Regions from separate parts of the Subdoligranulum sp. APC924/74 genome, predicted to be linked through region 2. Evidence: predicted binding sites of a transcription regulator. Region 2 holds the regulator's gene; each other region holds the start of a gene.

The links. Region 2 encodes HrcA, which represses chaperone genes, less so after heat shock. Its sites were predicted from a motif close to TGTTAGCACTCNNNNNNNNNGAGTGCTAACA; they were not measured.
Region 1: the regulator HrcA is predicted to act here: its motif matches at 7,817-7,847, upstream of C4885_RS09940 (Hsp20/alpha crystallin family protein).
Region 3: the regulator HrcA is predicted to act here: its motif matches at 3,070-3,100, upstream of groES (co-chaperone GroES).

The regions. Positions count from the first base shown of each region.
Region 1 is NZ_PSQF01000039.1:11,767-22,206, forward strand. It holds gene C4885_RS09915 (DUF4318 domain-containing protein) at 95-325, opposite strand; gene C4885_RS09920 (elongation factor G) at 488-2,566, opposite strand; gene C4885_RS09925 (SpoIIE family protein phosphatase) at 2,881-5,217, opposite strand; gene C4885_RS09930 (thioesterase family protein) at 5,450-5,842, opposite strand; gene C4885_RS09935 (DegV family protein) at 6,045-6,929, shown strand; gene C4885_RS09940 (Hsp20/alpha crystallin family protein) at 7,258-7,671, opposite strand; gene cls (cardiolipin synthase) at 8,056-9,594, shown strand; gene C4885_RS16305 (hypothetical protein) at 9,756-10,037, shown strand; gene C4885_RS09950 (hypothetical protein) at 10,243-10,440, shown strand, end outside.
Region 2 is NZ_PSQF01000020.1:28,120-38,559, forward strand. It holds gene C4885_RS07190 (Nif3-like dinuclear metal center hexameric protein) at 1-504, opposite strand, end outside; gene C4885_RS07195 (class I SAM-dependent methyltransferase) at 495-1,181, opposite strand; gene C4885_RS07200 (DUF1858 domain-containing protein) at 1,159-1,365, opposite strand; gene C4885_RS07205 (DUF2142 domain-containing protein) at 1,411-3,732, opposite strand; gene dnaJ (molecular chaperone DnaJ) at 3,966-5,141, opposite strand; gene dnaK (molecular chaperone DnaK) at 5,394-7,238, opposite strand; gene C4885_RS07220 (nucleotide exchange factor GrpE) at 7,337-7,945, opposite strand; gene hrcA (heat-inducible transcriptional repressor HrcA) at 7,942-8,964, opposite strand; gene C4885_RS07230 (stage V sporulation T C-terminal domain-containing protein) at 9,380-9,922, opposite strand; gene C4885_RS07235 (NUDIX domain-containing protein) at 10,294-10,440, shown strand, end outside.
Region 3 is NZ_PSQF01000014.1:23,038-33,477, forward strand. It holds gene C4885_RS05885 (spore germination protein) at 1-943, shown strand, start outside; gene C4885_RS05890 (hypothetical protein) at 930-1,925, shown strand; gene C4885_RS05895 (hypothetical protein) at 1,892-2,875, shown strand; gene groES (co-chaperone GroES) at 3,144-3,428, shown strand; gene groL (chaperonin GroEL) at 3,468-5,102, shown strand; gene C4885_RS05910 (VanZ family protein) at 5,348-5,860, shown strand; gene C4885_RS05915 (hypothetical protein) at 6,013-6,942, opposite strand; gene C4885_RS05920 (helix-turn-helix transcriptional regulator) at 6,932-7,165, opposite strand; gene C4885_RS05925 (hypothetical protein) at 7,165-8,121, opposite strand; gene C4885_RS05930 (penicillin-binding protein 2) at 8,976-10,440, shown strand, end outside.

The sequences.
Region 1 (10,440 bases), on a different contig from region 2:
CTTTGGTGCTGCGCAAAATTGCAGACCGTACAGTACACCGAAAGGTGTATAGAAGTGCGCTCTTTATCAGTTCAACAAATTGCCATTTGTAGAGTTACTTCTCTCTACATTTAATGCCATAGTTTCCTCGACTTCCAGAGTCATATCCACGATATATTTCATGTTTAATTCCATCTATAACAACTTCATCATCTGCAGTAAATTCATATAAAAATCCGTTATCTTCACAATATTTGATAATTGCCTGCTGTGCTTTTGCAACAGTAGGATAAACAGTGCTATCTTCATAAGGAATCCAAATAGATTTTTTAAACAATTTCAACATGATAATAACTCCTTTCAATGTTTGTAAATTCAAGTTTATCGGTCTGTTTGATCATATCATATGGCTACAATATATACAAGAACAGTCCCGGCAGACATTACTGCCGGGACTGAAACTGTTTTACGGACACCCTCCTTTGCACCGGTTCTTTTTTTTCTATAATCAGGCTTCTTCTTCCGCAAAGTTCCCAAGGGCTTTGGCCTGCTCGATGACTTTGGCTTCCAGCATCTGGGGCAGGGTTTCGTAACGGACAAAATCAAAGGTAAACCAGCCGCGGCCCTGGGTCAGCTGACGCAGGAAGGTGGTAAAGTCCTGCATTTCACTCATGGGCACTTCGGCTTCCACAACCTGCTCGCCGTCCTCGTCCGGGTTCATGCCCAGCACGCGGCCGCGGCGCTTGGTTACTTCGCCCATGATATCGCCGGTGTTGTCGGCGGGTACATGGGCTTTCAGGGTGCCGATGGGCTCCAGCAGAACGGGGCCGGCTTCGGGGATGGCGGCTTTGTAGCTCAGCTTGGCGGCCATGATGAACGCCATTTCGCTGGAGTCTACCGGGTGATAGCTGCCGTCAAGCAGGGTGGCTTTCAGGCCAACCATGGGGTACCCGGCCAGAACGCCGTGCTGGGCTGCCTGACGCACACCCTTTTCCACGGCGGGGAAGAAGTTCTTCGGCACGCTGCCGCCGAACACGTTTTCGGCAAACTCAACGTCCTCACCCGGAATGGGCTCGAACTGGATCCACACATCGCCAAACTGGCCGTGGCCGCCGGTCTGCTTCTTGTGGCGGCCCTGGGCCTTGCAGCTCTTGCGGATGGATTCGCGGTAGGGTACGCGCGGAACTTCCAGCGTGATCTCAACGCCAAACTTGTTCTTCAGCTTGGCAACGGCAACTTCCAGGTGCTGGGTGCCCAGGCCGCTGATGATCTGCTGCTTGGTTTCGGGGTCAACGGTAAAGGAAATGGCAGGATCTTCTTCGATCAGGCGGGCCAGCGCGCCGGAAACCTTGCCCTCATCGCCCTTTTTGGCAACCCTGACAGCCATGCGGTAGCAGGCAACGGGGTAGCTGGGGGCGGGCAGGGTGACAACACGGGCAGGATCGCATAGGGTATCGCCGGTCTTGGCGGTGGCCAGTTTGGCAACTGCGCCAATATCACCGGCCACAATGGCGGGGGTGTCGGTCTGTTTTTTGCCGCATACGGTCAATGTTTTGCCCAGGCGCTCCGGCTGGCCGGTGCGGGCATTGATGACGTTGCTGGTTGCGCTCAGCTTGCCGGACAGGACCTTGATAAAGCTCAGCTTGCCCACAAACGGGTCGGCAACGGTCTTGAACACATAAGCGCAGGTGGGGGCGGTGTCGTCCACGGTGATTTCAACCGGCTCACTGTCAGCGTTTTCGCCAACAACAGCGGCGGTTGCGGCGCTGGGCAGCAACTCCTTCATGTTGTACAGCAGCATATCCAATGCCTGCAGGTTGACGGCACTGCCGCAGAACACGGGGGTGATCTGGCCGGTGCGCACGCCTGCGGCCATGCCGGTAACGATCTCTTCGGTGGTGAACGGCTCGCCCTCAAAGAACTTTTCCATCAGGGTCTCGTCCGTTTCGGCAATGGCTTCGTACATAGCCTGGATCAGGCCCTCAAAGCGGTGGCCGATATCGGGCAGGTCGATCTGCACTTGTTTTCCGCTTTCGTACTTGAATGCCTTCTGGCTGAACAGGTTGATGTAAGCCACGGTGCCATCGTCCAGGCGGGCAGGCACAACACAGGGGCAGATAGAAGGGCCGAACTTGATTTTCAGCTGTTCCAGAATCTTGAAGTAGTCAGAATTTTCAAGGTCAGATTTGGTCACGAACACCATGCGGGCCTTGTTGTTTTTCAGTGCCAGTTTATAGGCCTTTTCTGCGCCGACGGTAACGCCGGAACGGCCAGAAACACAGATCAGGACACTTTCCGCAGCGGTGATGCCCTCGGCGGCGCCGGTTTCAAAATCAAACAGGCCGGGAACATCAATCAGGTTGAACTTGGTGCCGTTGCTTTCCACGGGAATCACGCTGGAATTCAGCGATGCTTTGCGGCGTGCTTCTTCGGGGTCAAAATCGCTGGCGGTGGTGCCGTCCTCAACACGGCCCATGCGCTCAGTTGCACCGCTCAAATACAGCAGGGATTCGGTCAAAGTCGTTTTGCCGCAGCCTGCGTGGCCGGCCACAAGAATGTTGCGAATGTCCTTACTGGCGTATTCCATTGTCTTACAAACCTCTTTTCGCGCCGGGATAAGCTCTCCCCACCCGGCATATGTATTTATTGTGATGTGGTATGCTCCACATTTGGCATGTTTTTACTTTACCACACTTTTTGCCTAAAATAAACAGTTTTTTTGAATATTTTTGAAAATATTTGTGAACGAATAATGAGCGAGCAGGCACGGCGCAAAATTGGTGCGTTGGTGCGTGCAATGGCAGGGCGCTGCCGCCGTGATTTTGCCATAGCAGGAATAGAAATCCGTTCCAAGGGGTACCGCACAATTCCTGCGCTGTTTGGAATGATGCAGGTTTGCTGTCAGCTTTTCTGCCGTTCCAGCCGCACAATGGCCACGGTGATATCATCCTGGCGCGCCCCGCTGCGGCGCACAGCGCTGGCGGCAACGGCTTCGGCGGTCTGCTGCGGGCTTTGGCCCAGCCGGGTGCTCAGGGTCAGCTGGTCACACAGCCAGGCGGAGCCATCGCACAAAGCACCGTCGCTGACCATCATCACGGTGTCGCCCACATCCAGCGTTAAGGCGGTGGAACGGCCCGTTACAGTGGGCAGCACCCCCATGGGCAGGCTGGCACCATCCAGCGTGCGCACAACGCCTGCCCGGCATAAAAAGCTGGGGGCCGCCCCCGCTTTGAACAGTCCGGCCCGCCCGGTGTACAGGTCCAGCGTCAGCAGGTCCAGCGTTGCACCGCTTTCCTGCCCTGCGTTTTTCAGGCCCAGTGCCACGTTGACCAGCCGGGCAGCGCTTTCGGCGGCAAACCCGGCCTGCAGCAGCTGGGCCGTCAGTTTGGCGGCCATCTGGCCGTCCACGGCGGCGGGCTTGCCGGTGCCCATACCGTCACACAGCAGCATCTGGGCGCGGCCTGCACTGTCGCAGAATTGACGGCAGGCATCCCCGCTCACGGTTTCCGGCGGGGCAGGGCGGCTGGCCAGGCCGAACACGGCGCGGTAGAGCGGGCGTTCGCCAAAATGCAACATGGTCACGGTGCGGCAGTTGGTTACTTCCGGTGGATCAAAGTCCCGGCGGCAGATGCGGCCCATTTCCTCGGCCAGGGCGCGGCACTCGCCGGGGGTAAAGCTGGTCCGGGGCAGGGTAACGGCGGCGGTAACCCGCCCGGCCAAATCAGTCAGGACGGTACATTCCAGTGGTTCCAGCCCAAGAGAAGCAAACAACTGGGTGGTGCGGGCTTCGCGCCGGGGGTCCGGCAGGCCAGCCCGGCCCAGGCGGGCGGCCATTTGGGCTAAAGCTGTGGCCATGGCGCTGTACTGCTCGGTCAGGGCGGTGCGCAGCAATTCGGCGCGGGCGCGGGTCTGGCGGCGGCTGCACCATAGCCGGTAACCGTGGCTGACGGTGGCACACAGGTCCGCCGGGTGGACGCAGGTGGAAAGCTGCCCCGGCAGGTCCTCCAGCTCCACGCGGCCGTTGTGTTCCAGCGCGCCGCGCAGGGCGTACAGCCCATCCATGGCGGTGGAATACCCCTGAACCCAACAGGTATTGCGGCGGGCGCAGTTCTGACACAGGTGCTGGGCGCAGAACTCTACCACATAGTCATAGCTTTCGCCGCGGGGCGGCATCTGGCAGCTGCATACAGCGTTCACTGTTTCGGCAATGTCGGATAAGGTATCTGCCACGCCGGAAAGTTTGCGTGCCGCGCTGGTCAGGCTTTGGGTGCCGACCGGTGGGGCAGGCGGCGGAAACACCGCCCGCAGAGCCTGCTCCGGACAGAGCAGAAAGCCCAGTAGCCCGGCCCCGGCGGCAAGACCGAGGGTGAGTACGCCGGTCAGGTTGGGAGCGGCCAGCGCCCCCAGCGCACACCCGGCAGCAAATACGGCGGCCCCGCTGCGGCGCTCGCCGGGGCAAAAGACCGCTGTCCCCAGCCCGCCCGCAGCCACGGCCAGCGCGGCAAAACAGAGCGTCGGGGCGGCAGCGGTCAGGGCCATGGCAAGCACAAGAGCCAGTACGGCGGTGTGCTCCAGGCTGCCCGCGCAGGCACAGCACAAAATGCAGAACGCCGCCCCCACCAGCCCCGGTGCAAACCCCGGCAGGGCAGCGCGCTGCAAACAGGCGGCGGCCATGGCGGCCCACAGGCAGGCCCCGCGCGGGGTGCCGATGTGGAGCTTGTGGATGCCCAGCCCCACCAGCACGGCCAGCGCGGCGGAGCACAGCAGGCTGGCCGTATCCGCCGGGCTTGCGCCGCCCACCAGGGTGACAAGCCCCTGTTCCAACAGCAGAACGCCCACCCCGCAGGCCGCGCCGGGCAAAAAGCCGGTCTGGCCCAGCTGGCGGCCCACAATGCGGGCGGTCAGCGCCCCGATGCAGGCCCCCGCCAGCTTCAAGGCGGTATCCAGCGGCTGGAACAATAGCAGCCCGGCCAGGCAGCCCAGCGCGGCGGCGGGGGCATATGTATTGCCGCAGCCCAGCAGCAGGCCAAGGCCAAAGGGCGCGGCCCCGCCGTAAACCTGCCCGGCACTGAGAAGCAGCCCGGTACCGCAGGCGGCAAGCTGCCATAACACGGCGCGGTTCAGCCCGTGCAAAAGCGGGGCGCGGGGCAAGGCGGGCGGTGCCGTTTTGGCGTTGGCGGTGCGCACAGCCTGCCGGATGCGCGGCGCGGTGGATGATGTGGCTGGTGTGTTTTGCATGGTGATCCCTCCCTCAACCATGCTGTGTGCATGGTGTTATTATTGTATCGGAGGGCACCCGCACTTTTTGCCGCTGTGCGCAGAAGCCCCAAAACGCCCGGTAAAGGCGGAAAAACAAGCGGACTTCGACGGCAAAAAAGCATTGCGGACAAGCCCCTGCGCAAAGCAACAGCCCCACCCGTAAAATGCGGGTGGGGCTGTTGGAAATGAGTGCTTTGAATTGCCGGAATGATTATTCGGCGGCCTTTTTGGCGTCGGCTTTCTTCTGGAACTTTTCGTTCTGGATGATAAAGCGCTCGTGGGTGGCGCGGCCAACTTCGCCGGCGTCGTCATACATCACGGCGCTGAAGGTCAGCTTGCGGCCGTCCACGGCGGTCAGTTCACTTTCGCAGCGCACCATCATGCCAACGGGTGTGGGGGCGTTGTGGGCCAGTTCCAGCTTGGTGCCAACGGTGCCGCAGCCGGGGTCCAGCTCCGGGGCAACGCTCTGCCAGCAGGCTTTTTCAACCAATGCGGCAAGGGCGGGGGTGGCGAACACATTCAGCTCACCGCTGCCCATGGCGGCAGCGGTATTGGCGGCGGTTACGGCAACGCTGGCGCTGCCTTTGATTCCGGGATTCAGCATAGTACAATACTCCTTTTATCAGCAACAATTTTACGGTGGGGAATATGCCTTTTATTATACACGCTTTGCTGCCGTTTGAACAGCATATCTGTTTGACGCGGCAAAAAAACAGGGGTATAATATCTTTTAATACAAAAGAAGTAAACGCAGCCCGTCAATGCGCTGCGCTGCCCGGCTTTGTGTTTTGATCGAGGAGAATAGAATGGAAGCAGCCAATAAGATCGCCATTATTACCGATACCTGCTGCGATCTGCCGCAGGAATATCTGAAAGAATACCCCATTTTCTGTGTGCCGCTGGTGGTGACAAGTGGGACCGAGAGCTACCGCGATAACATTGATATTACGGTAGAAACGATCTATGCCCGCCAGAAAAACGAGAATTTCAAAACCAGCCTGCCCCGCCCGCAGGATATTGAGGATGTGTACAGCGCGATCGCCCGCCAGGGCTACACCCATGTGATCGTGCTGATGATCGCAGAGTGCCTTTCCAGCGCCAACAACCTGATGCGTCTTGCCGCCGAGGAACACCCGGAGCTGACCGTGAAAGTGTTCGACAGCAAAAGCGCCAGCATCGGTCTGGGTGCACTGGCAGTTCAGGTGGCGCGCTATGCGGTGCGCGGTGTGGCGTTTGACCCGCTGTGCGAACTGACCAAGCGGCTGATCGATGACACGGTGGTGTATTTTTCGCTGGATACGCTGGAGTACCTGCAGCGCGGCGGCCGCATTGGCCGCGCCACAGCGCTGGCGGGGGGACTTTTGCAGATCAAACCGATTTTGACCTTTGACCGCAAGGACGGCATGATCTCCACTGCCGCCAAGGTGCGCGGCCGCCGCGGTGTGCAGCAGCGGCTGATTGAGCTGGCAACGGAGCTGGCAGCCAAACACCCCGGCGAGGAGTATAACCTGGTCGTGTGCGATGGCAATGTGCCGGAAGAGGGCGCAGCGCTGGAAGCAGCTCTGACCCGCGCGCTGCCCAACGCCCACCGTGTGCTGCACGGCAAAATTGACGCCACCCTGGCCGTACACCTGGGGCCGAACCTGCTTGGCGTTGGGGTGCAGTTCCTGAACAGCAAGCTGCCGGCGTAACGTGGCCAGCAAAACAATTTAAAAAATAAAAACTGCCTGTACCGGGCGAGCGGATGCTCAATAGTACAGGCGGTTTTCGTTTTTATAGCGGGAAGATAATAAAAAATAAGTAAGGTAGGGAAAGGAACCCGGACGCAGGCTGTGAGATAAAGTGCCCGGAACACCGAGTGCTACGGCCAGCCCCAACTTTGTCGGGCCCCACTACGCATCATTCCGGGGGCCTTATCTCACAGCCTGCTGGCGAGTGGCGGGGATAGGAGGATGGGAAGGAGACGAAATATATACAGGACAAAAAAAGGCAATCTTGCGAAATGGATGGCTGGATTTATCAGTCAATGGAAATCGTCTGGGCGGTGGGCTGCGGCTTTACATACTTGGGCAGGGTGATAGCTAGCACACCGTTGTTGTAAGCGGCACGCACTTTGGTGGTATCCACGCCGGTCACATCAAAGCTGCGAGTATAGCTGCCAAAGCTGCGCTCGCAACGCAGGTAGCTGCCCTTTTTCTCGGCGTTCTCAAAATCGCTGTGGCGCTCAGCCTTGATGGTCAGCACTTTATCGTGCAGATTCAGGGCGATATCTTCTTTGCGGAAACCGGGCAGGTCGCACTCCATCACATAGGCATCGCCGATGTCACGAATGTCCGTCTTGAACTCTGCAAGGCTGTTATCGCCAAAGAAAGAACGATCAATATCCTCAAAATCGCGGAACGGATTGTAGCGGCGGTCTATCAGCATAGCCATAAGTCATATCTCCTTAAACATATCCATAAAGTTTTTTATCAGTATTGGCTCAGCAGCTCCGACACCCTTGGGAGCGGTGTCATTTTCTGTTGACGAGTATTACAGTACACTATAATTATGAATAAAGTGTGAACTGTGCGTGAATTTTTAGCAGTCTTTGCATGCGAGTGCTAAATGCAGATAAAATTTACAACTTGACGATGAAATTGAAATGCAAAACAAAACATAAAGAAAATAGCACATCTTTTTCATTCTGCCCAAAACGGGCAGGAAAAGGCTTGAAATCAGGAATGGGGCGTGGTATCGTTAAAGTGTTATCTCGTATGATATAGAAGATAAACCAAAAGATAAAAGGGAGGTGGGGCCATGCAGGAGCTTGGCCGAATGATAAAAAAGCTGTGCAGCAAGCTGTTCAGCCGCATTGTAATTACCGGGGTGCTGATTTTGATCCAGGCGGCATGGTTCTGGTCTTTGTTCACAAGCCTTTCCAGCTATGCGCACTGGCTGAACCCGCTGATGATAGCCTTGAGCGTTATCATGTGCGCGGTGCTTATCCGGCAGGATTCCACCGCGCCGGAGTTCAAGATCAGCTGGATGGTTCTTTTCATGATCATGCCGGTGCAGGGCGGTTTGCTCTACCTGCTGTGGGGCGATAAGCGCCCGGCATTCCGCCTGCGCAAAAAGCTGGATTGGGCCTATGACCGCATCCGCCCACTGCGCCGCACGGACCCTGCGGCACAGGCCATGCTGGAACAGGCCAACCCCCGCGCGGGGCGCACCGCAGCTTACCTGCGGGATTTTGCCGCTTACCCGGTGTATTCCGGCACCAACGTCAAGTTTTACGCTTCGGGAGAAGCGGTCTTTCCCGATTTGCTGGAAGCGCTTGAATCAGCACAGGAATCGATCCTTTTGGAGTTCTTTATTATCTCCAAGGGCAAAATGTGGGATGCCGTACATGATGTGCTGCGTCGTAAAGCGGCTCAGGGCGTGGATGTGCGGATGATTTATGACGATGTGGGCTGTGCCACTGGCCTGCCCGCCCAATACTGGAAGACCCTGCAGGTGGAAGGGATCCAGGCAGTGCCGTTTAACCCGTTTGTGCCGTTGCTGAACTTGGTGATGAACAGCCGTGACCACCGCAAGATTGTGGTGGTGGATGGAAAAACCGCCTTTACCGGCGGTTTTAACCTGGCAGATGAGTACATTAACCAAAAAGAGCGCTTTGGCTATTGGTGCGATACCGGCGTGCGGCTGCAGGGCCCCGCGGCGTGGAGCTTTGCCACGATCTTTCTGGAGCTGTGGGCCAGCCAGCGCCCCGACGATCCCGGTCTGGATGCTTACCGCGAGGAGCAGCCGTTCCCGGCGGAAGAGCCGACGATCGGCCTTGTGCAGCCCTACAGCGACAGCCCGGTGGACGATGAGAATGTTTCCAAAAATGTCTACCTGGACCTGATCACCCAGGCGCAGGAAACGCTGTGGATCACCACGCCGTACCTAATCTTGGATAACGCCACCATGACGGCACTGCGCTTGGCCGCAAAGCGCGGCGTGGATGTGCGCATTTATACCCCCGGTATCCCGGATAAAAAGATGGTTTACCAGCTGACCTGCAGCTACTTTGAGCCGCTGATCCGCTCCGGGGTCAAGATCTACACCTTCACGCCGGGCTTTCTGCACGCAAAAACCTGGCTGGTGGATGGCAGGATCGCCGTGGTTGGGTCCATCAATCTGGACTACCGCAGCCTGTACCTGCATTTTGAATGTGCCGCCCTGCTGTATGGCTGTGCCGCGCTGGCCGATGTGGGCGAATTTATGATGCAGCTGGAAAAACAGTCCCATCTGGTAGAGCTGAAAGAATGCCGCACCAGCGCGCCGGGCCTGATGGTATCCGCCTTGCTGCGGCTGCTGGCACCATTGTGCTGATAGAGCTGACTCTTGTGTTTACCCAGTAGGTAGGGGCGCTTACGGATTTGCTTATGGCATCCACCACAAGGTTTCGGAATGGTCAAGACCGTTCCCTACAGAGTTTGTTGTAACAGGTGGCAGATATTTGTGGCGCATCCCCCACCGTAGGGGCGCACATTGTGCGCATGCTTCGTGTTCCGAACCACTCTGCTATGCGGGCCGATGATGAGCAGCGGCCCCTACAGATTGCCTGCAGTGCTTGCGGCAAACAATGGGTTTTCTCCGGCAGAATGTGGACGTTTGCACCCCAGCATGCACCAAACGGCAAAGAACAACAGATAAACAACAGTAGTACAACAAAGCATGCGCTTTGCAGTGTTCCTGAAATGACAGAAATGATTTCAGAAACCTGTGAAGCGCATGCTGTTTATTTTTACCCCAAAACGGGCAAAAAATGCTGACAGGATGCACAAGCGCAATACATAAAAACTAACAATCCTGTACAAAAGCAAAAGCACAAACTAAAATTCTGAAATTATGTTACAGAATTCTGTTGACAACTTGAGGTTGTTGTGCTATGATGCAGATGTTCCCAAAAGGACCTGCTGCACTGGCGGGAACAAAACCCGGCGGGGGCTGCCACCCCTGCCAGAAAGAAGGGATGCTTTGGAAAAGATCACGGCAGAGCGCGTGCTGGCGGAACTGGCAGAGATCGCGTTTGCCGACCTGGGGGCCGAACCTGCCCCGCCCGTAAAAGTGGGCGATAAGCTGCGTGCGCTGGAGCTGATTTATAAGTATCTGGGCCTTGGCGATGGCGCTGCAGCGGAGGAGCCCGTTGTGATTGTGGATGAAGCACCCACCGAG
Region 2 (10,440 bases):
CACTTCGGCCAGCTTTTCTACCGGGTGATCGGCTTCCACAAACTTGCAGTGGGTGTGCAGCATCCGGCTGCAGGTTTCGGCCAGCTGTTGGGCCGTGGTGGGCACGTTCAGCGTGCCGATGCGGCCGCAGTTATCGGCGAAATCCCGGCGGTTCTCAATGCGCAGCAGGTCTGCCAGCACATCGTTCACACCGCCGGGAGCGGCATCCAGATTGGTGTGCATGCAGATGGCCGAAATGCCGTTCTGCAGCAGCATTGCGGGCACATCCTCTGCCGTCACGCGGCGCAGCGGGTCAAAGATGACCGGGTGGTGGCTTACAATCAGCTCACACCCGCTTTCGGCGGCATCGCGCACCACATCGGCGGTAATATCCAGCGCCGCCATAATGGAGGTGACCGGGCGTCCGGCATCCACCAAAAGGCCCACGTTATCCCAACTGCAAGCCAGCTCCGGCGGGGCGATCTGTTCCAGAATTTCCAGTACCTGCTGTACTTTTACGGCCATAGTCCATCCTCCATTTCCTGTATCAGGGCATCCACCCCATCCGCCTGCGGGCCGGGTGCAAGGCCCAGGCGGTATTTTTTCAGTTTGACCAGCTGCTGTTCACGGTAGGCCTGGGCTTCGGGCTGGCCCTGCGTTTTGCCGCACAGGCAGGCAAGGCCGGTGGGCTCCGCTGCCCGGCCGGTATACTGCGCGTTGATCACGGTATACAGCCGCCCGGCTGCACGGCACAGTGTCTCGCTTTTTAAGGCAAAGCCGCGCTGGGCAAGGCCCTTGCGCAAAACGCTGTGCTTGGTGGCGGGTACAAAAACAAAGTTATACTGTTCGTTCCTCACCCAAGGGGCGGCATCCAGGATTTCCAGCACCGTTTCGGCCCCCATGCCGGCAATGATGATCTCCGTTGCCTCCCCCGGCTGCAGCACACTCAATCCGGAACCGAGGCGGAACTGGATCTTATCCGCCCAGGGGGCGCAGGTCATGCGGGCTTTTTGCAGCGGGCCTTCCCGCAGATCACATGCAAAAACAAGCGGGCAGCAACCGCTGCCCGCCAGCCATGCACTGAGTTTTCCATGGTCACACCCAATATCGGCGGCAATATGGCCGGGCCGCACATAGGCAGCCGCGGCGGCCAGCCGCGCATCCAGGTGCGGCACAGGCTTACAGGTGTGCAAAGTAGTCATTCAGTTCGGCGCACAGTTCGTCGGGGTCCACACCGTGGACCATGCAGGCCTGCTCCACGGTCTCACCATGGGCAGCCATGCAGCCCAGGCAGTGCATACCCGTGTTCAAAAAGATGGGCACGCAGCCCTGGGAAGGATCGTTCTGCAGGATTTCGGCAATGATGGTATTACGGGTAACAGTCATGGTAATGTTCCTTTCTGCATTATACAAAACGTATAAAATGATAATTTATGACGGCATCTGGAAGGTCGCGTACAAACCCGCGCCTTGCAGAATGACGAACGATGTCAGGCAGAGCATGGCAAATACCGCCTTGCGCTCTGCGGGCTTTTGCACGGCAACGGTGCGGTTGTGGTGCACCAGCGCCAGCACCAGCGGCAACACGGGCAACCAGTAGCGCCCCTGCAGGCCAAAAATAGTGGTGTAATTGATGGGGGTCCAGTTGAGCGCCGTGACGAACGAAAGGGCAATCACGCAGAGAACAATACCCCAAACGCCCGCTTTGGTGCGCCGGCCCAGAGGTACGGTCTCGCCCGCCTGCGGCAGCGCCGCGGCCAGCAAAGCCAGGATAAAGCCAACCCCCAGCACCCAGCTGGCATCCACGGTATACACAATGGGTTCGCCCAGGGCAGTGCCCAGCACGCCCTGCACCCACTGCGCCCCCTGCGCACTGAAAGAGCGCAGCAGCAGTTTGGCCGTGTTGGGCAGGTTGCGGCAGATATACCCGGCGGAATAGGTGTAGATGGAATCGCCGTTTTCCTGAATGGAGCCAACCAGCTGTTCCGGCGTTAAGCCGCCCCACATGTGGGTCAGCTTATACAGCCCAACCGGGATGGCCAACACCACAACCGCGGCAATGGCACCCAAAAAGATTTTCTTCTTTTTGGGGTCGCGGCGGATCTTCCAGTACAGCAGCGCCAGCAAAGCGGCACCAGCCGCGGCGGCACCACCGGCGCGCAGGATGCCCACGGTATCCACATCGCGGGCTGCATACAAAGCAGCGCCCATATTGACCTGCACCCAGCCGATAGCGGCCAGCACCAGCGCCAGAACTTTGGCAATGGGGCCAACCGGCCAGCGCTTGCCGGGCAAGGCAAGGTTGGCATCGGGAATCATAAAGATCAGCAGCACGGCGGGCAGATAAATTGCCTTGGCCGGGCCGATGAGCGCCGCCAGCACCACAGCAGCCACCGTTTCCGGCCAGCGGGCCGGGCGGGTGCGCAGGGTCAGGCAGAGCGCAGTAAAGCAGAAGAGATACCCCAGCACGGCGGCGTCCGCCGAAAGGCTGCCCGCCAGCTGCAAGGGCTGGGCCAGCAGTGCCACACCGGCAAAAATGCCGCGCAGCCGCTGGGGTGCAATATTGACCGCAGCCGCAGCCAATGCCAGGTACAGCGCCAGGTTGCACAGCCGCCCCAACAGCAGCATGCCATGGAAGCCAAGCCCCATCATGCGCGCCAGCGTAATGCCGGCAATCTGACCCAGGTAGAGCGTATTATTGATGGGGTCCGCCGTTACATAGGTATCGGAGCTGACAGTCGTTTCACCGCTGCAGCCCGCATCTCCCAGGTGTTCCAGCATTTCCTTGTAAGCGTAAATGCCGATATCACCGGTATGATTTTTGAAATAGGGAGCATCGCAGCTGCGCACCAGCAGCATATCATCATCGTCCGCCACCGGCTGGCCCAGCAATGTGCTGGACTGGCGGTAGCATTTGGCCAGGTGGGTGTATTCATCGGGGCCGACAAGGGGCGGCGTTAAAAAGGCAAACGCCACGCCCAGCACCGCACCGCACACCAGCACCACCTGCCACAGCTTGGCGCGGTGGGTGAGCAGGATAAAGCCCGCCACCACCGCCGCAAAGGTCAGCACGCCCAGCAGGCGGGAGATCACATGGGACCAGCTGCCGGAATCATTGACGACATACTGCAATGCCGGATGCCCGACGATGGAATCCGTCGTGCCGTTTGCATTCCGGCGGGTCATCTGCTGGCTGGTGTCGGCATCCGTCCAAAGGCCCAGCAGGTGGTACACATCCCAGTCATCGCCGGGGGTATACCACAGGCGCAGGGTCATGTTGGGGTTTGCCAGGTCATAGTCCGCTTCGGCATCGGCTGTGCCGGGGGCTGTATAGGGCGCATCAAACGTGATGGCCGCAAAGGTGTCATCTTTAATGGTAATGCAGTCCAGCTCACCGTTCGCCACGGCGTTGCCATCGGCATCCAGCAGTGCAGCGTACAGGGTGCCATGCCGGAACGCCCAATTATGGGTGGTCAGGTCCAGTCGAACCCCGTAAATGCGCTGCCCGCTTTTGAGCGGAACGGGCAGGTACAACCCGGTTGTGCCGTCATCCTGCGTTGCAGCGTCCGCCGTGGCAGGAATTACAACGGTACGGGTATAATCATCGTTGACGATTTCATACACCGGCTGGTTATCCACCCGCTGGCCAAGGTCAAACCCGGCCCACGCGGCCACAGCGGCAGCAGCCAGCGCCACCAGCAAAGTCAGCCACAGCAGGCGGTGCCGCTTGCAGAAATCTTTGATTTTTTGCATGAAGCCCTCCCCTGCTTTAGGTTGCTTACAGACAGTTTTATTATACATGATGATTGGCGAAAGTGCAATATTAGCCTTACTGCACTTTACTTTTCTCATTTTTCCTCTATCTTTTTAGGCTAGAGAATGATATCATCTATGTAAAAATCACATAAAGAGGTCGTGATATTGCTATAATTAACTGATACAAAAACACCCCCGTCTGCATTACCAGGCGGGGGCATGTTATTGCATTACGAGAAACGGTCGCGCAGGTTCTTGAAGAAGCCCTTGCGCTTTTCGTAGTTATCCTCTTTCATGCTGTCCTCAAAAGCTTTCAGGGCTTCGCGCTGGGCGCGGGTGACCTTTTTAGGGATCTCAACATCGACGATCACATACTGGTCGCCGCGGCCGCGGCCGTTCAGGTACTGGATGCCCTGGCCGCGCAGGCGGAACTTGGTGCCGCTCTGGGTGCCTTCGGGGATATGCTGCACAATGCGGCCATCCACGGTGGGCACCTCAACGTCATCGCCCAGCACAGCCTGACTGAAGGTGATGGGCACATGGATGGTAACATCGTACCCGTCACGCTCAAACATCGGGTCGGCCTTAACGGTAACATGCACGATCACATCGCCGGCCGGGCCGCCGTTGGAACCGGCATCGCCCTGGCCGCGCAGTGCAATGTTCTGGTCATCATCAATACCAGCGGGGATATTGATCTCCAGGCTCTTGCGCGCGGCGGTCTTGCCGGTGCCGCGGCAGGTCTTGCACGGGTTGCGGATAATGGTGCCGCGGCCGCCGCAGTGGCTGCAGGGCTGCTGGCTCTGCATTACGCCAAAGGGGGTGCGCTGCTGTGTTACAACATAACCACGGCCGCCGCAGTCGGGGCAGGTTTCGGGGCTGGTACCCTTGGCCGCACCGGTGCCGCCGCAGTCGGGGCAGGTATCCTGGCGGTTGATGGTGATCTTCTTGGAGCAGCCGTGGGCGGCTTCCTCAAAGGTCAGGATCACGCTGGCCTGAATATCATGGCCCTTGCGGGGTGCATTGGCGGTGCGGGTGGAAGAACCGCCGCCAAAGCCGCTGAATCCACCGCCAAATCCGCCGCCAAAGATATCGCCAAAGATGTCGCCCAGGTCCACGCCGCCAAAACCACCGCCGAACCCGCCTGCACCGCCGCCGTTGGCAGCCGCATAGTTGGGGTCTACGCCGGCAAAGCCGAACTGATCATAGCGCTGGCGTTTCTGTGGGTCGGAAAGCACATCGTTGGCTTCGTTGACCTCTTTGAACTTTTCCTCGGCTTCTTTATTGCCGGGGTTCAGGTCAGGGTGGTACTTTTTGGCAAGTTTGCGGTAGGCACTCTTGATCTCGGCATCCGTAGCGTTTTTGCCGATGCCCAGCACCTCGTAATAATCTCTTTTTTCTGCCATATGATCACACCTTTATGTGTTGAAGTAAGTTGACTTTTATTCCTTTCCCCTATGGGAACAGCCGGTTCTTTGTCCGTAAGGGCGTACAGCCTGTGCCTGCAAGCGGCAACGTGATTTCACTGCGGGCACACGCTGTGCGCCCCTACGGACGGGACGCAGCTTTGTGGGCTTAACCCCACAATGGCCGCCGCCGGAATTGCCTGGCGGCGGCCTTTTGGGTTACAGGGATGTTCCCCTGTTTATTCTGTTATCTTACACCTCGTGGAAGTCAGCGTCAACAGCACCGTCATCCTTCGGGGCGGAACCGGCATTGCCCGTGGGGCCCTGCTGGGCGTCAGCGCCCGGCTGCTGGCCCTGCTGCTGGGCAGCCTGCTGGTAAACCTTCTCGCTGATGGCGTAGAAAGCCTTCTGCAGGTCGTCCTGCTTTGCCTTGATGGCCTCAATATCGGTACCCTTCAGGGCTTCCTTCAGGGCGTTCAGCTTAGCTTCGCACTCGCTCTTCTCGGACGGAGAGACCTTGTCGCCCAGCTCGCTCAAAGCCTTTTCGGTCTGGAACACCATCTGGTCGGCGTTGTTGCGGGTATCAACATCTTCGCGGCGCTTCTTATCCTCAGCAGCATACTGCTCGGCATCCTTAACGGCCTTGTCGATGTCATCCTTGCTCATGTTGGTGGAAGCAGTGATGGTAATGCTCTGCTCCTTGCCGGTGCCAAGGTCCTTAGCGCTTACATGCACAATGCCGTTGGCATCGATATCAAAGGTAACTTCGATCTGGGGCACGCCGCGCGGAGCCGGAGCGATGCCATCCAGGTGGAAGGTACCCAGGCTCTTGTTGTCGCGGGCAAACTCACGTTCGCCCTGCAGAACGTTGACTTCAACGCTGGGCTGGTTGTCAGCAGCAGTGGAGAAGATCTGGCTCTTCTTGGTGGGGATGGTGGTGTTGCGCTCAATGATCTTGGTGCAAACGCCGCCCAGAGTCTCAATGCCCAGGCTCAACGGGGTAACATCCAGCAACAGCAGACCCTTAACGTCGCCCTGCAGAACACCGCCCTGGATGGAAGCGCCGACAGCAACACATTCATCGGGGTTGATGCCCTTGAACGGCTCGCAGTTCAGTTCCTTCTTGACAGCGTCATAGACAGCGGGGATACGGGTGGAGCCACCGACCATCAGGACCTTAGCCAGGTCAGAAGCCTTCAGGCCTGCATCAGCCAGAGCCTTGCGGACAGGGGCCATGGTGCGGTCAACCAGATCAGCGGTCAGTTCATTGAACTTTGCGCGGGTCAGGGTCATATCCAAGTGCTTGGGGCCGTTGGCGTCAGCGGTGATGAACGGCAGGTTGATGTTGGTGGAAGTGGCGCTGGACAGCTCGATCTTTGCCTTTTCAGCAGCTTCCTTCAAGCGCTGTGCAGCCATCTTATCCTTGCGCAGGTCGATGTTGTTTTCCTTCTGGAAATCCTCAGCCATCCAGTCGATGATGCGCTGGTCGAAGTCATCGCCGCCCAGGTGGGTATCACCATTGGTAGCCAGAACTTCAGTAACGCCATCGCCCATCTCGATGATGGAAACATCGAACGTACCACCGCCCAGGTCGTAAACCATGATCTTCTGGTCGGATTCCTTATCAATGCCGTAAGCCAGAGAAGCTGCGGTCGGCTCGTTGATGATACGCTTTACGTTCAGACCAGCAATGGTACCGGCGTTCTTGGTTGCCTGACGCTGGCTGTCGTTGAAGTAAGCGGGAACGGTGATGACAGCCTCGGTAACGGGCTCGCCCAGGTAAGCTTCGGCATCAGCCTTCAGCTTTGCCAGGATCATAGCGCTGATCTCTTCGGGGGTGTAATCCTTGCCGCCGGCGTGAACCTTCTCGGCAGTGCCCATCTTACGCTTGATGGAGGAGATGGTGTTTTCGGGGTTGGTGATAGCCTGACGCTTTGCAACCTGGCCTACCAGACGCTCGCCGGTTTTGGTAAAGCCGACAACAGACGGGGTGGTACGGGCACCCTCAGCGTTAGGGATAACAACGGGCTCGCCGCCCTCCATAACAGCTACGCAGCTGTTGGTAGTACCAAGGTCAATACCAATAATCTTACTCATAATATAAAACTCCTTTCATATTCCTCTTTCAGGAAACATGGAAATGTGAATGTCTTAATTTATATCTGAACGGGCTTTTGCACCCGGTTCATGCTTTGTTATTCGGCCACAACCACGGTTGCATGGCGGATGATCTTATCGCCGATCATGTAGCCTTTCTGGAACACGCGCACCACAGTGCCGCTTTCCTGGCCATCCTCTGCCGGAACCTGCTGAACAGCGTTCATAAAGTTGGGGTCAAAGGGCTTGCCCATGGATTCGATCTCGGTGATGTTCAGCGTTTTCAGAGCTTTTTCAGCTTTGTCCAGCGTCATCACAACGCCCTTTTTATAGTTTTCGTCGGTGCATTCGGCATTGGCTGCCATATCCAGCGTATCCAGAATTGCCAGGATCTGGTTGACCGCGTGGGAAACACCATCGTTGAACTTCTGGTCAGCTTCGCGGGCGGAACGCTTGCGGTAATTGTCATACTCTGCAGCGGTGCGCAGCATCTGGTCTTTCAGCTTTGCGTTGGCCTGCTCGGCGGCTTCCAGCTTTGCCTTTACGGCTTCCAGCTCTTTGGATTTTTTGCCGAACCAGTCTTTCTTTTCGGCCTTTTCTGCAGCGGGTTCAGCTTCCTGCTTATCGGATTCTGCCGCGGGCGCTTTTGTTTCAGCAGCGGCCTGTTCCTGTTCAGTTTCAGGCTGCTTCTTTGTTTCTTCGCTCATGTCTGCTCCTCCTTTTTACCGGACATTGACTGCCCTAACTTAATTGCAAAATAATTCAAAACGGGGATCAAGTGTTCGTACTCCATGCGGTTGGAGCCGATCACGGCCACCGTGCCATACAGCCCGCCGCCCGCAAGGTAACGCTTGCTGACGATGCAGAGGTTCGGCATGGCGGGCTCGATATCCTCGCCCAACGTGGCGGTCACTTTGCCGCTGCCCGGTTCGATCAGGGCGCGGGCCGCTTCGTTGTCAGAAAAAACTTCCAGCAGCGCGCCAAGGTTTGTGCGCACATCCGGCATCTTCGCCAGGTACTGCACGCCCTCCAGGTAAAACTGCGGGCGGGTACGAACCAGCGCTTCGGCGGCGAACACCACCGGCGCCAGCCTGCGCCCGGCGGAAAGCACCAGGCTTGCCGTCAGCGACGGGGTCAGATCCTCCGGTGCCACAAAGGTCAGGCTGCTGTTCAGCAGGCGGGCCATCTCATCGGCATCCTCCCGCGTCAAGCCGGTGTGGATACGCGCCACACGGGTGCGCACACCGCCGGAGCTGGTAACCGCCAAAACTGCGGCGGAATACCGCCCGACCTGCACGACCTCAAAATGGGCGATGCACAGATCCTCGGCCTGCGGGGTGGTAGCCACTGCGGCACAGCCGATATAATCGGCCAGTGCGCGGGCGGCGCTCTGCGCCAGCTTTTCGGGCTCAACGTCCATATCGGCAAACAGCCGGTCAATGTTTTCGCGGTCCGCTGCGCTCAGTGCTATGGCGGCGGGGGCTTCCAACAGGTGGTCTAGGTAGTACCGGTACCCCTTGGGGCTGGGCACGCGGCCTGCGCTGGTGTGCGGCTGCTCCAGCAGGCCAAGCTTTGTCAGCGCGGCCATCTCGTTGCGGAGCGTTGCGCTGGAAAGTGCCATGTCAAAGTGGCTGGCCAGCAAACCGGAGCCGACCGGCTCGCCGCCGGTAGAATAAATGGCAACAATCGCTTCCAGAATGCGCTGCTTGCGTGCATCCATCGTCATGCTGCCCTCATCTCCTTGTTTGCTTTTTCTTGTTTAGCACTCTCTCTTCCTGAGTGCTAAATTTATTATATCCCAACTCTTTGTTCTGTCAAGCCCTTTTCATAAAAAGTTTCAAACTTTAACAGATTTGACACAAACGCCGCGGCAAAGGGTGGTTTTTGCCCTCCGCCGCGGCGTTTTTCTGTTATTTTATCTTGGGCAATACCGCATAATTCTAAGTGCCGATACGGCGAGCGAGGTGCGGCAGCTGCTAAGCCAAAAGCGCAGATAATACTGGATGTCTTATCGAGCATTTTGGCAACGCAGATGCCGTGCCGCAGCCGCCGAAGCGGTGCTTAAGCCGTCAGGCGGGAATTGTGCGGTGTTGCCCTTGTTTTGCTGCCCGCCAGACAGCAGGGTGATGCCGGCCAACGGTTCATTCTTCCATCCACTTTGCTAAAAATGCCGCGGCAATGTTTACTGCGCGGGCGGTCTCGGTATCAGGGGCTGCATCCTGCGGGCGGCCGGTCAGCAACACACCGCCCTCCACATCCCCCTGCACCACAATGGGGCAGACGCATAGCAGCACCGTTTCCCCTTTGTCAAAGGCCGTAATGCGGCGGGCAGCGGTTTCCGGCGCGGTGTAAGGGCCGCGCATGGCCAGCAGCCGGGCGGCGGCATCGCTGATCTGCCGCCCCAGCAGCTGCCCTTTGCCCGTGCCGGTGGCGGCCACAATGCTTTCCCTGTCACACACCAGCACAGGGCGGCCCAGGTTTTTGGCCAGCACCTCGGCATACACCCCGGCCAGTTCACCCAGCTCCACCAGCGGGGAATATTTTTTGAACACCACCTGCCCATCGGCAGCGGTAAAAATTTCCAGTGCATCGCCCTGGCGGATGCGCTGGGTTCGCCTGATCTCTTTGGGAATGACCACCCGCCCCAGCTCGTCAATTCTGCGCACGATTCCTGTTGCTTTCATTGGGGTACCCTCCTGCCCTTCCATATTCTGTACAATATACCTATTATATGGAAAGTGCGGCGGTTTATGTATGGTTCGTGCCTGTTTTTTGTCAGTGCTTTATCCAGCCCTGCCAGCAGGGCATCATGCTGAACGGCTTGGCAATGTGGGCGTTCACGCCTGCTTCAAACACCTTTTTGCGGTTCCCCTCAAAGCCATCTCCATTTTGGAAATATTATAACGGAGCGCCGCGTAAATTTCAGGATATTGGTTTCCTGCCCGCCAAATAGCCGCCCGCACATTGTCTGCAGCCTTGCCGCCTGTACTATCCGGGTGGTATACTGATACCAATATATTTTGTGTGCCCCGCACACAGGGAACGAGGCTCCGCTATGGCTGAACTGCTGCAAACCACTCTGTGCTACCTGGAACAAAACGGCTGCTATCTGATGCTGCACCGCATTAAAAAGAAGAACGACGTCAACCACGATAAATGGATCGGTGTGGGCGGCAAGCTTGACCCCGGCGAAACTGCCGAA
Region 3 (10,440 bases), on a different contig from region 2:
CTGCACCGCCAACACCCGTGCCAAAACCGAGTATGCCATTTGTTATGATACCGCCCTGGCCCCGGCGGATGTGGTGCAAACCCTCAAACAGCGGCTGGCCGGGGTACAAATCCCCGTCCTGCTGGACAGCACCTATTTTGCCTCGTTCCTCAAGCAGGACAAGCTCAACCTTTTCCCCGCGGCAGCCTATACCGAGCGCCCGGCCACCGCCTGCGCCCGCATCTGTGAGGGCAAAATCGTTATCCTTGTATCCGGCAGCCCGCTTGCCATGGTGGTGCCCAGCTTTTTTGCCGAGCATTTTGAATGCCTGGACGATTATTCTTCCGGCGCAGTGTTTGCCGGTCTCATCCGCCTGCTCAAATATCTGGCGTTCTTGCTGGCGGTGTTTGGACCGGGGCTGTATGTCATGGCGGTCAGCTTTGCGCCGGAGCTGATCCCCGTGCACCTGCTGGCCAAACTGGCCCAGGGCGAAGCCTCCACGCCGCTACCGCCCATGCCGGAAATGCTGGCCGTGACCCTGCTGCTGGAAATTGTGCGTGAAGCCGGGCTGCGCGCCCCCAAATCCATCAGCCACACCGTCAGCCTTGTGGGGGCGCTCATCATTGGCGAAACCGCTGTCTCGGCGGGCATCATCAGCGTGCCGGTGCTCACCATGGCCGCGGCGGCCACCATCGCCACCCTGGCAGTCCCGGCGCTGTATGAACAGTCGATTCTGTTCCGCTTTGCGGTCATACTGCTGGCGGGACTGTTCGGTGTGCCGGGGCTGGCCTGTGGGGCGTTGCTGATTCTGGCCATGGCCTGCGGCAGCGACCCGTTCGGTTATGATTATCTTTACCCGCTCATGCCGCCGGGCAAGGCAGCCTTGCGGGATGGTTTTGTGCGGGCCATCTGGTCCCGCCTGGCACAAAAAGGGGAGGTGCTGCCGCGCCATGCAAAAGAGTAATGTGGATTTTTACCCCGTGCTGCTCCTCAGCATTCTGGCCGATACGCTGCTGCGGCTGCACACCGGTTATTGGGCGCGGGCAGGGCTGCTGGCTCTGCCCGCCAGCGCGGCGGTGCTGGCCGCTGTGCTTCTGTTAGTGTCGACCAGCTGGCAGGGAAACGCCCTGCTGCAAAAAGTTCTCTGTGTTTTGCTGGCAATCAGTTCAGCATTGGAAATTCTGCGCCTGCACGCCCTGTTTGGCAGCGTGTACCCCGGTACACTGGGGCTGGCGGGCACCTGTTTTGTCGTGCTGGCACCGGTCATCTACCTCCGGCGGGAGCCCGCCCTGCGCCAGACGGCCAACGCCTTGTTGGTGTTCGGTGCCGCGTGTATGGCAATCATGGTACTCTCGGTCGCGCCGCGCCTGCGTGTACCCAACCTGCATGCGGCACCGCTGACAGGGCAGGACTGGCAGGCGGCGTTTGTTTCTCAGCTGGCGCTCCCGCCGGAATATCTGCTGTTTGCCCTTTGGCCTCCGCAGCCCGGCCAGCGCTGCCGCAAGGCAGTAACATTTGCCGCGTCAGCACTGGGCTTTGATGCCGCGGTCCACCTGCTGCTGGAGCTGTTTTTTGGCGCGGCCATGCCCACCCGCCAAACCCCGGTGCAGGGGGCTGCACAGTGCGGGGCGCTTTCAATTTTTAACCGGTTGGAATGGCTGCAAATTTTGCTGTGGTGCATGGCAGTCACGGTGCGGCTGGCACTGTACCTGTATGCCATGGTGGAACTGTGGGGTGGCCGCGCCGGGGCGGGCAGCGCTGCCGCCGGGCTGGACCGTTACCCGCTGTACTTTGGCGGCATGGCTCTGTTGTGTGCTGTGCTGCGCACCGTGCCGCTGGAACAGGCATTTTATTGGCGCAGTGCCGTCTGCTGGGGCTTCGCTGCGGTTGTGATGGTAACAGGAGGCTGCCAATGGTTGGTATCATGCATAAAACATCCCGCCTGATGGCGGCGGTGCTGCTGGGCTGCCTGTTGGCGGGCTGCGGCGGGCAGCTGCTTTCCCACAGGGAAATTGTGCGGGCGGTGTTTTTTACCGCGCAGGATGCCGGCTACACGGTCACGCTTTTGACCAGTGACCAGCAAAGCGAGGATTCCGCCGCCTGCAAAACCTTTACCGGCAGCGGCGCTACCTGTGCTGCCGCCTGGAATGCCGCCGCCCAAACCATGAACGGCCAGCCGTTTTACGGCCTGATGGACCTTGCCGTTCTGCCTGCCGGGTGCAGCTGGCCGCTGGCAGAAGAAATCGCTCAGCTGTTGCAAAGCACCGCCCGCCCCGCGCCGGAAATCGCCGTGTTTGTGCTGGATCCTGCCGTGCAGATGCCCATCCAGGACCAAACGCCGACCCTGTACGAAAACTTGAAAGCGCTGGAAGAAAAGCAGCAGCTGCACTGCGGCCTGCAAACCCTGTTTGATAACGCCAAAACCGCCGCTGTGCCCGTCAGTGCGGGCGGGGAATACGCCATGCTGTTTTATGATACCGCTGCCAATACAGCCCGCCAGACGCAAAGCCCGTTGGCTGCCCAGCTGGCGGCTATTCTGTGCGGCCAGGCCCATCGGTTGGACTGCACGTTGCCGGATGACCTGCACCTTGCCGCCAAAGCCGCCGCCGATGTGCAGGTGCTGGCCCCCGGCAGCGTGCGGGTAAACCTGACCCTGCGGGATGTGGAACTGAAAGACCTGACTCCCGCCGCCCGCCCGGATGCCGAACTGCAGGTGGCATTTGCCGCAGCCGCCAACCGGGAATTTGACGGTTTGATAACGGCGCTGTACGGAATAAACGGCCCGGATGCCGACCCGCTCGACCTGTGTTTCTGGCTGCAAAACCGTTATGGCAGCACGCAGGGGGCGCTGCGGGCGGAGCTTACCCTGCACTGGCACCACCCCGGTGAAGGCTGATCCCCACCAAAGCACGCCTTTATTTGCAGTGCCAGTGTGCCATCCAGCCGGGCAGTCTGCCAGCCAAGACCAAAAAACAGATAGAAAACAGCCCGGAGCGCTAATAAATTACAACGAATAAACGGCAAAAAACACTGTTCACAAAAATTTTATACTTCAAGGGGTTGATTTTTGGCAAAGGAACGCTATAATAGATTTAGCACTCAGGAGAAAAGAGTGCTAAACAAAATGTTTCAAAGAAACTTTAATTATAGGAGGATATTTCATCATGAAAATCAAACCTCTTGCTGATCGCGTTGTGATCAAACTCGTTGAAGAAGAAGAAACCTCCAAGGGCGGCCTGATCCTGACCGGTTCCGCCAAGGAAAAGCCGCAGGTTGCTGAAGTTATCGCAGTCGGCCCCGGCGGCAATGTCGATGGCAAAGACGTTGAGATGATCGTCAAGGTTGGCGATAAGGTCCTCACCAGCAAGTACTCCGGCACCGAAGTCAAGGTTGACGGCGAGGAATGCACCATTGTCCGCCAGAGCGATATCCTGGCAATCGTTGAGTAAACTTTAACTGTTCTTACTGATAAAAGGAGATGCTGATTTATGGCAAAACAGATTAAGCAGGGCGAAGACGCCCGCAAGGCTCTTTGCGCCGGCATTGACCAGCTGGCTGATACCGTTAAGATTACCCTGGGCCCCAAAGGCCGCAACGTTGTTCTGGGCAAGAAGTTCGGCAGCCCGGTCATCACCAACGATGGCGTTACCATCGCAAAGGAAATTGAGCTGAAAGACGCTTTCGAGAACATGGGTGCACAGCTCGTGCGTGAAGTTGCCACCAAGACCAATGATGCTGCCGGCGACGGCACCACCACCGCTACCGTTCTGGCACAGGCTCTTGTTACCGAGGGCATGAAGAACGTTACCGCCGGTGCAAACCCGATGGACATCAAGCGCGGCATCCAGAAGGCTGTCAACACCGCTGTTGAGGCCGTCAAGGCACACAGCCAGAAAGTCAACGGCAGCAAGGATATCGCCCGTGTCGGCACCGTTTCTGCCGGTGATGCACAGATCGGCCAGCTGATCGCTGACGCTATGGAAAAGGTTACTGCTGACGGCGTGATCACCATTGAGGAGAACAAGACCACTGCTGAAACCTACACCGAGGTAGTGGAAGGCATGCAGTTTGACCGTGGCTACGTTACCCCGTACATGGTCACCGATACCGAGAAGATGGAAACCGTTTACGAGGACTGCAGCGTGCTGATCACCGATAAAAAGATCAGCGTGTTCCAGGATATCGTTCCTCTGCTGGAGTCCGTGATCCAGTCCGGCCGCAAGCTGCTCATCATCGCTGAGGATGTTGAGGGCGACGCACTGTCCAACCTCATCATCAACCGTCTGCGCGGCGGCCTGAATGTGGTTGCTGTCAAGGCTCCCGGCTTTGGCGACCGCCGCAAGGAAATGCTGCAGGATATCGCCATCCTGACCGGCGGCACCGTCATCAGCAGCGACCTGGGCTATGAGCTCAAGGACGCTACCATCCAGCTGCTGGGCAGCGCCCGCCAGGTCAAGGTTGGCAAGGAGAACACCACCATCGTCGGTGGCGCTGGCGATAAGCAGGCCATTGCTGACCGCGTTGCCCAGATTCGTTCCCAGATCGCTTCCGCTACCTCTGACTTTGACCGTGAAAAGCTGCAGGAACGCCTGGCCAAGCTGGCTGGCGGCGTAGCTGTCATCAAGGTCGGCGCTGCTACCGAAGTTGAGATGAAGGATAAGAAGCTCCGCATCGAGGACGCCCTGAACGCAACCAAGGCTGCTGTTGAAGAGGGTATCGTTGCTGGCGGCGGCACCGCTACCATCAACGCTATCCCCGCTGTTGATAAGCTGGTCAGCGAGCTGGAAGGCGATGAGCGCACTGGCGCTAAGATCGTCCGCAAGGCTCTGGAAGCTCCTCTGCGCCAGATCGCCGCAAACGCTGGCCTGGAAGGCAGCGTTATCATCAACAACATTCTGCAGGCCGGCAAGCCCAACTACGGCTATGACGCCCAGAAGGAAGAATATGTTGACGATATGATCGAAGCCGGCATTGTTGACCCGACCAAGGTCACCCGCTCCGCTCTGGAGAATGCTTCCAGCGTTGCCGCTATGGTTCTGACCACCGAAAGCCTGGTCGCTGACCTGCCGGAGCCCCCGGCACCGGCAGCCCCCGCCGGCGGTGACATGGGCGGCATGTACTGATTTAATAGCCGCACCGCATAAAGTAATATGTAGGGCCGCAGCCCGTAAAGGCTGCGGCCCTTTTTGCGGTTTTGCAGCCAATAAGGGCAGAAATAATAAAGTGAAAGATAAAATAAATATAACATCGTACAATCCATGCGGATGTGTCTTTTTTTCGCTTGATTCTGCACCGCAAAACTGGTATGCTTTTCAAGTATGCCATGTGTATTGTACATGATGGCACGATGGAACGCGGAGGTACGGGAATGCCGGAGCAGAACAATAAACTGAAACTTGTGCGCGCGGTGATGCTGTGCATTACATTGGCCATCATGGCGGCAATCTTTCTGTTTTCCGCCCAGCCGGGGGAGAGCTCCTCTGCCCTCAGCCAGCAGATAACGGAAAAAGTGGAATCCACCGCGGCTCACCGCCTGACCCCCAAGTGGTTCAGCAGCCAGAACGACAATGCCAACATTCGCAAGTGGGCACATGTTTATATTTACTGTACTCTCGGTGTCAGCACCGCCGTCACCGTCCATCTGTTTGGCAGCGCAGGCAAAGCGGGCGGGGCCAAACAGCTTGTGCAAGAAGCACTGATCAGCGCTGTGACCTGTACCGCCTATGCGGGCACTGATGAATTCCACCAGCTCTTTATCCCGGGCCGCGCCGGAATGATTCAGGATGTCGGCGTGGATGCGCTCGGTTTTTTGCCCTGCATTGCCATCACTTTTCTGGTTACTGCCTGGCTGCGGCACAAAGCGGCCAAAACACAACAATAAAAATAACAACACCACCTGCCGGGGCAGGGAAAGCAGCATTGCGCTGCTTTCCCACACGCCCGGCGGGTGGTGTTGTTTGTGGTCTGTTTTAGGGTTTATCTGAAAATTTAGTCTATTTCTACAAGCACCGCTTCTTTGGCTTCAGATACACCTTAACCTTTCAGGGCAATGGCGTGTACTTCGGCCAGCGGGCCGTCTCCGCGCAGGTAGAGGGTCACATATTTCATCTGCCCGTCCGCCCCGTAATCTTCCAGCTCATCGCGCCCAATGATCTGCCGCGCCGTGTGCTCAGCTCCGGCGGTATCCGTGCTGCGGCTTTCCAGCAGGATAAATTCAGCGCCCGGCAAAAATTTCAGCTCTTCCGGCACCGCAGCGGCGGGGTAGTCGGCCTGTCCCAATACCCCATAATCCGCATCCATCTGCAGCACCCGCACCGCTTGGGCAGCATACAAAAAGGAAAGTTTGGCGGTAAAACTCTGCTCGGTTTTGCTGGTGCCGTCCCAGCTGCTGCTTTCGGTCTGTGCCGCGCTGACCGAGAGGGACAGGCTGGAACCTTCCAGATTTTGCGTGCTGCAGGTTACGCGCTGGCCCTCCGCCAGGTAGATCTGCCCGTCCGCTGTCTGGTATACCGGGCTGAATGTAAAGCCGGTAATATCTCCACGAATCTGGCCGATATCGGCATACAGCGTGCCGGTCATGCTCTCGGTGGTTTCACTGCCGTTGTATGCGCTGTTGTAGGCAAGGCCGCTGAAATACGGGTCGGCCCCACTGCCAAGATAAACAGTATCGCCGTCCTCCTCCGCCGTGTTCTGGCACAGCGCATAACCGGTCACATTGGGGAAAATATTCCGCCACTGCGCACCCTCCGGCCGGTCGGCGCTGCTCCAGTCCGCGTACAGATGGGCAGGGGAACAATCACCGGAAAGAAAATGCTCGGAAAAATAGGGGATGCTCTCCCATGTGGCGTACCCGCCGATCAAAGTATCCTGCCCTGCCGCGCCCTGCGGTACCGCCAGCCGGCAGCCGCCCAACAGGCAGGCCAGGGCAGCGGCACCCGCACCGAATAACATATTACGTTTCATCACAATCACCTTCGTCCAGTTCGCCGTCAAATTTCAAAATATCGCCAACATCACATTGCAGATAGTAACAGATGCGGTTGATGGTGTGGAACCGCACACCTTTGGCTTTTCCGCTGCGCAGGATGGAAAGATTTGCTTCGGTAATGCCCACCCTGGCGCAAAGTTCTTTGGCCGTTATGCCGCGTGCCCGCAGCTGTTCATCCAGATACACTTTGATCGCCATCAGATGAACCCCTCGTTTTCTTCCCGCAGGGCGCAGCCTTCGGCCAGCCAGCGGCTGAACAGCAGCGCCGCTACCGCAAACAGAATGGGCAGCAGGGCAATGTGCAGCCCGCTGTTCAGCTGGTGCAGCTGCCCGGCGGCGCAAAGCTGTACTGCCAAAAACACTGCTTGTACTGTAACATCCACCGCCGCAGCTCCGCCGGCCAGTGTGCCGCAGTGCGCGGCGGCCTGTGCCATGCCGGGGGCAAAACGATCCGCCTGGGCGAGCTTAACCAGCTGCAGCAGCCCATGTACAATGCCAAGGTTCAGCAGGGCAGGCAGGCTTTGCACCAGCCAGCCGCAGACCAGAAATAAAGCGGTGGGGTTCAGCGTGCCGAAAGCTGTATTGTCCAGCATGGTGTTTGCCTGCCGCACGGCGGCAATCTGCCCGCGCAGATCCAGCAACCCCACGCCAAACACGGAAACAACAAACGCGCCGTCCAGCAGGCAAAGCCCTATCTGCATCCCGTGCAGCAGGCTGCTGGTGTTCAGGCTGCGCCGATGCAGCGCCCCCAACAGCAGCCAGACGGCACAGGCCAGCGCAACGGCCCAAATCAGCTGCCCCAGCATGGCCACGACAACTTCTTGCGGCAGGCCGCCCATCCGCTGGGCCAGCAGCCCCGGATTGATGAGGAAATAGAGCGCAGGCCCCAGCACCGCGCTGAACCCAACCAGCGGCCAGTGGTGCCGGATATCCCGCAGCGCAATCCCGGCAGGCAGCAGGCAGAGCAGGGCATACAGCCCGCAGGCCGCCACATTGCCCACACTGCCGCTTAACGAAAGCACCCGCAGCCCGGCCCCGATGCTGACCCAGGGGAACGCCAGCCACCCGGCCTCGACCGGTGCGAACCATGCCCCCAGCGCACAGGCCGCGGCAAGCCCCGCCAGCCCGCCATAAAATACACGGAAACGCTTCATCGCTTCCACATCCTTTCTGATTTTGCTAAGGCAACACCGCACAATTCCCGCCTTGCGGCTTAAGCACCGTTCCGGCAGCTGCGGCACGGCATCTGCGTTGCCAAAATGCTCGATAATGTCGGGTTGCAGTACCCGCATCGTGCTTCGGGGGCAAAGGCCCCTCGCACTCTGCGACCGCTGCCCCTGCTTTGGTTCGCTGTTTCCGCCACTGGCGGCGCTCACCTTTGCAGCATCCAGTATTATCTGCGCTTTTGGCTTGGCATCTGCCGCACCTCGCTCGCCGTATCGGCACTTAGAATTATGCGGTATTGCCCTTGATTTAATTTATCATTCTGCAAACCAAAAATCAAAAGTAAAATTATAATAAAACAATAATTTTACTATCATCAGCGTACCACATGAATTATCGTTTGTCAATAATTCCACTGCAAAATCTTTTGCAATGCTTTGCTGCACCCGAAAAGACAGAAAAGAAAGCATAAAACCAGCGGCAGCGGGCGATACTTCAACAAGTGGCTGATACCATGCACTTGGTGCAGCATATTAGGGTAACACCGCACAATTCCCGCCTAGCGGCTTAAGCACCGCTTCGGCGGCTGCGGCACGGCATCTGCGTTGCCAAAATGCTCGATAATGTCGGGTTGCGGTACCCGCATCGTGCTTCGGGGGCAAAAGCCCCTCGCACTCTGCGACCGCTGCCCCTGCTTCGGTTCGCTGTTTCCGCCACTGGCGGCGCTCACCTTTGCAGCATCCAGTATTATCTGCGCTTTTGGCTTAGCATCTGCCGCATCTCGCTCGCCGTATCGGCACTTAGAATTATGCGGTATTGCCTTAGGAAAGGAGAAACCACGCCCATGAGCATCCGCCGCCTTGCTGTCCTCTGCACCGCCATGCTCTGTGCAGGGATGCTGGTGCTCTGCCGTGTGTTCTGGATCGCGGCGGACCAAAGCTATGCCGCCAGCGCGGCGGCACAGACCGTCAGCGAAACCGTGCTCCCCATCCGGCGCGGCAATTTTTATGATAGGATAGGCCGCCCCCTAACCGGCGTTACTCCGCGGTGGTACGCGCTCTGCATACCGGGGGATTCCAGCTATGCCACACTGTTTCCCTTTGTGCCGTTTGCCCAGCAGGCCCAGCTGTATGCCCGCCGCAACAGCATCACCCCGTTTTTGATTGAAGTGGAAGATGATCTGTCCGCAAACGGCGTGTTCATGGTGGCGGATGCCCGGCGCTATCTGCCAACCCCCATCGCCCGTCACCTGATCGGCTACCTGGATGGGGACGGCCACGGTATGACCGGGCTGGAAAAGGCCTATGATGATCTTTTGGCTGCGGCGGGGGATGCTCAGGCCGTGCTTTGCACCACCACTGCCCGTGGGGATCTGTTGGCGGGCACCACGCCGCAGGTGCAAACCACCGCCCGCGGTACCAACACAGCCATTACCCTCACGCTGGATGCTAACATCCAGCGTGCCTGCGAAGCGATTGCCGCCCAAAATATGAGCAAAGGCTGCATCATCGTCATGCAGGTGGGCAGCGGGCAAATTTTGGCCAGCACCAGTATGCCGGAATTTGACCCCGATGATATCGCCGCCAGCATCCGCGCCGATGATACCTCCCTCATTAACCGCAGTCTGTCCGCTTTCAGCGCGGGTTCTGTGTTCAAGGTGGTGCTGGCTGCGGCAGCCTATGCCCAGGGGCTGGACTGGTTCACCTATGACTGCACCGGCAGCATCCAGACGGCGGGGGAAACCTTCCGCTGTGCGCTGGGGCGGGCGCACGGCACCGTCAACCTGCGCGGCGCGCTGGAACAAAGCTGTAACTGTTACTTTATTGCGCTGGGCCAACTGCTGGGCGGGCAGGCAATTCTGAATGCCGCGCAGAGCTTTGGCCTTGGCACCCCGGCCCTGCTGGCGCCGGGGCTGAAGAGCGCGGCGGGGGAACTGCCCAGCGCGGCAGACCTGCAAAATGCGGGCAGTTTGGCAAGCCTTTCGTTCGGGCAGGGCGGGCTGACCGTTACCCCATTGCAGGTAACGGCCATGTTCAATGCCATAGCCTCCGGCGGGGTATATCACAGCCCCTGTATTGTCAGCAGCATCACCGGCGGGACGCAAGTTCCGCAGCAGCCGCAGCCCGCAGCGGCCTGCAGCCCGGCGGTTGCACGGGTGCTGCAAAGTATGCTGGCAACCGTTGTCCGCAGCGGCATTGGCGGCGATGCCCAGCCCCATACCGGTACCGCCGCCGGTAAAACCGGCACGGCTCAGACCGGCCAGTTTGATGCAGACGGCAGAGAGCTGCTGCATTACTGGTTTGCCGGTT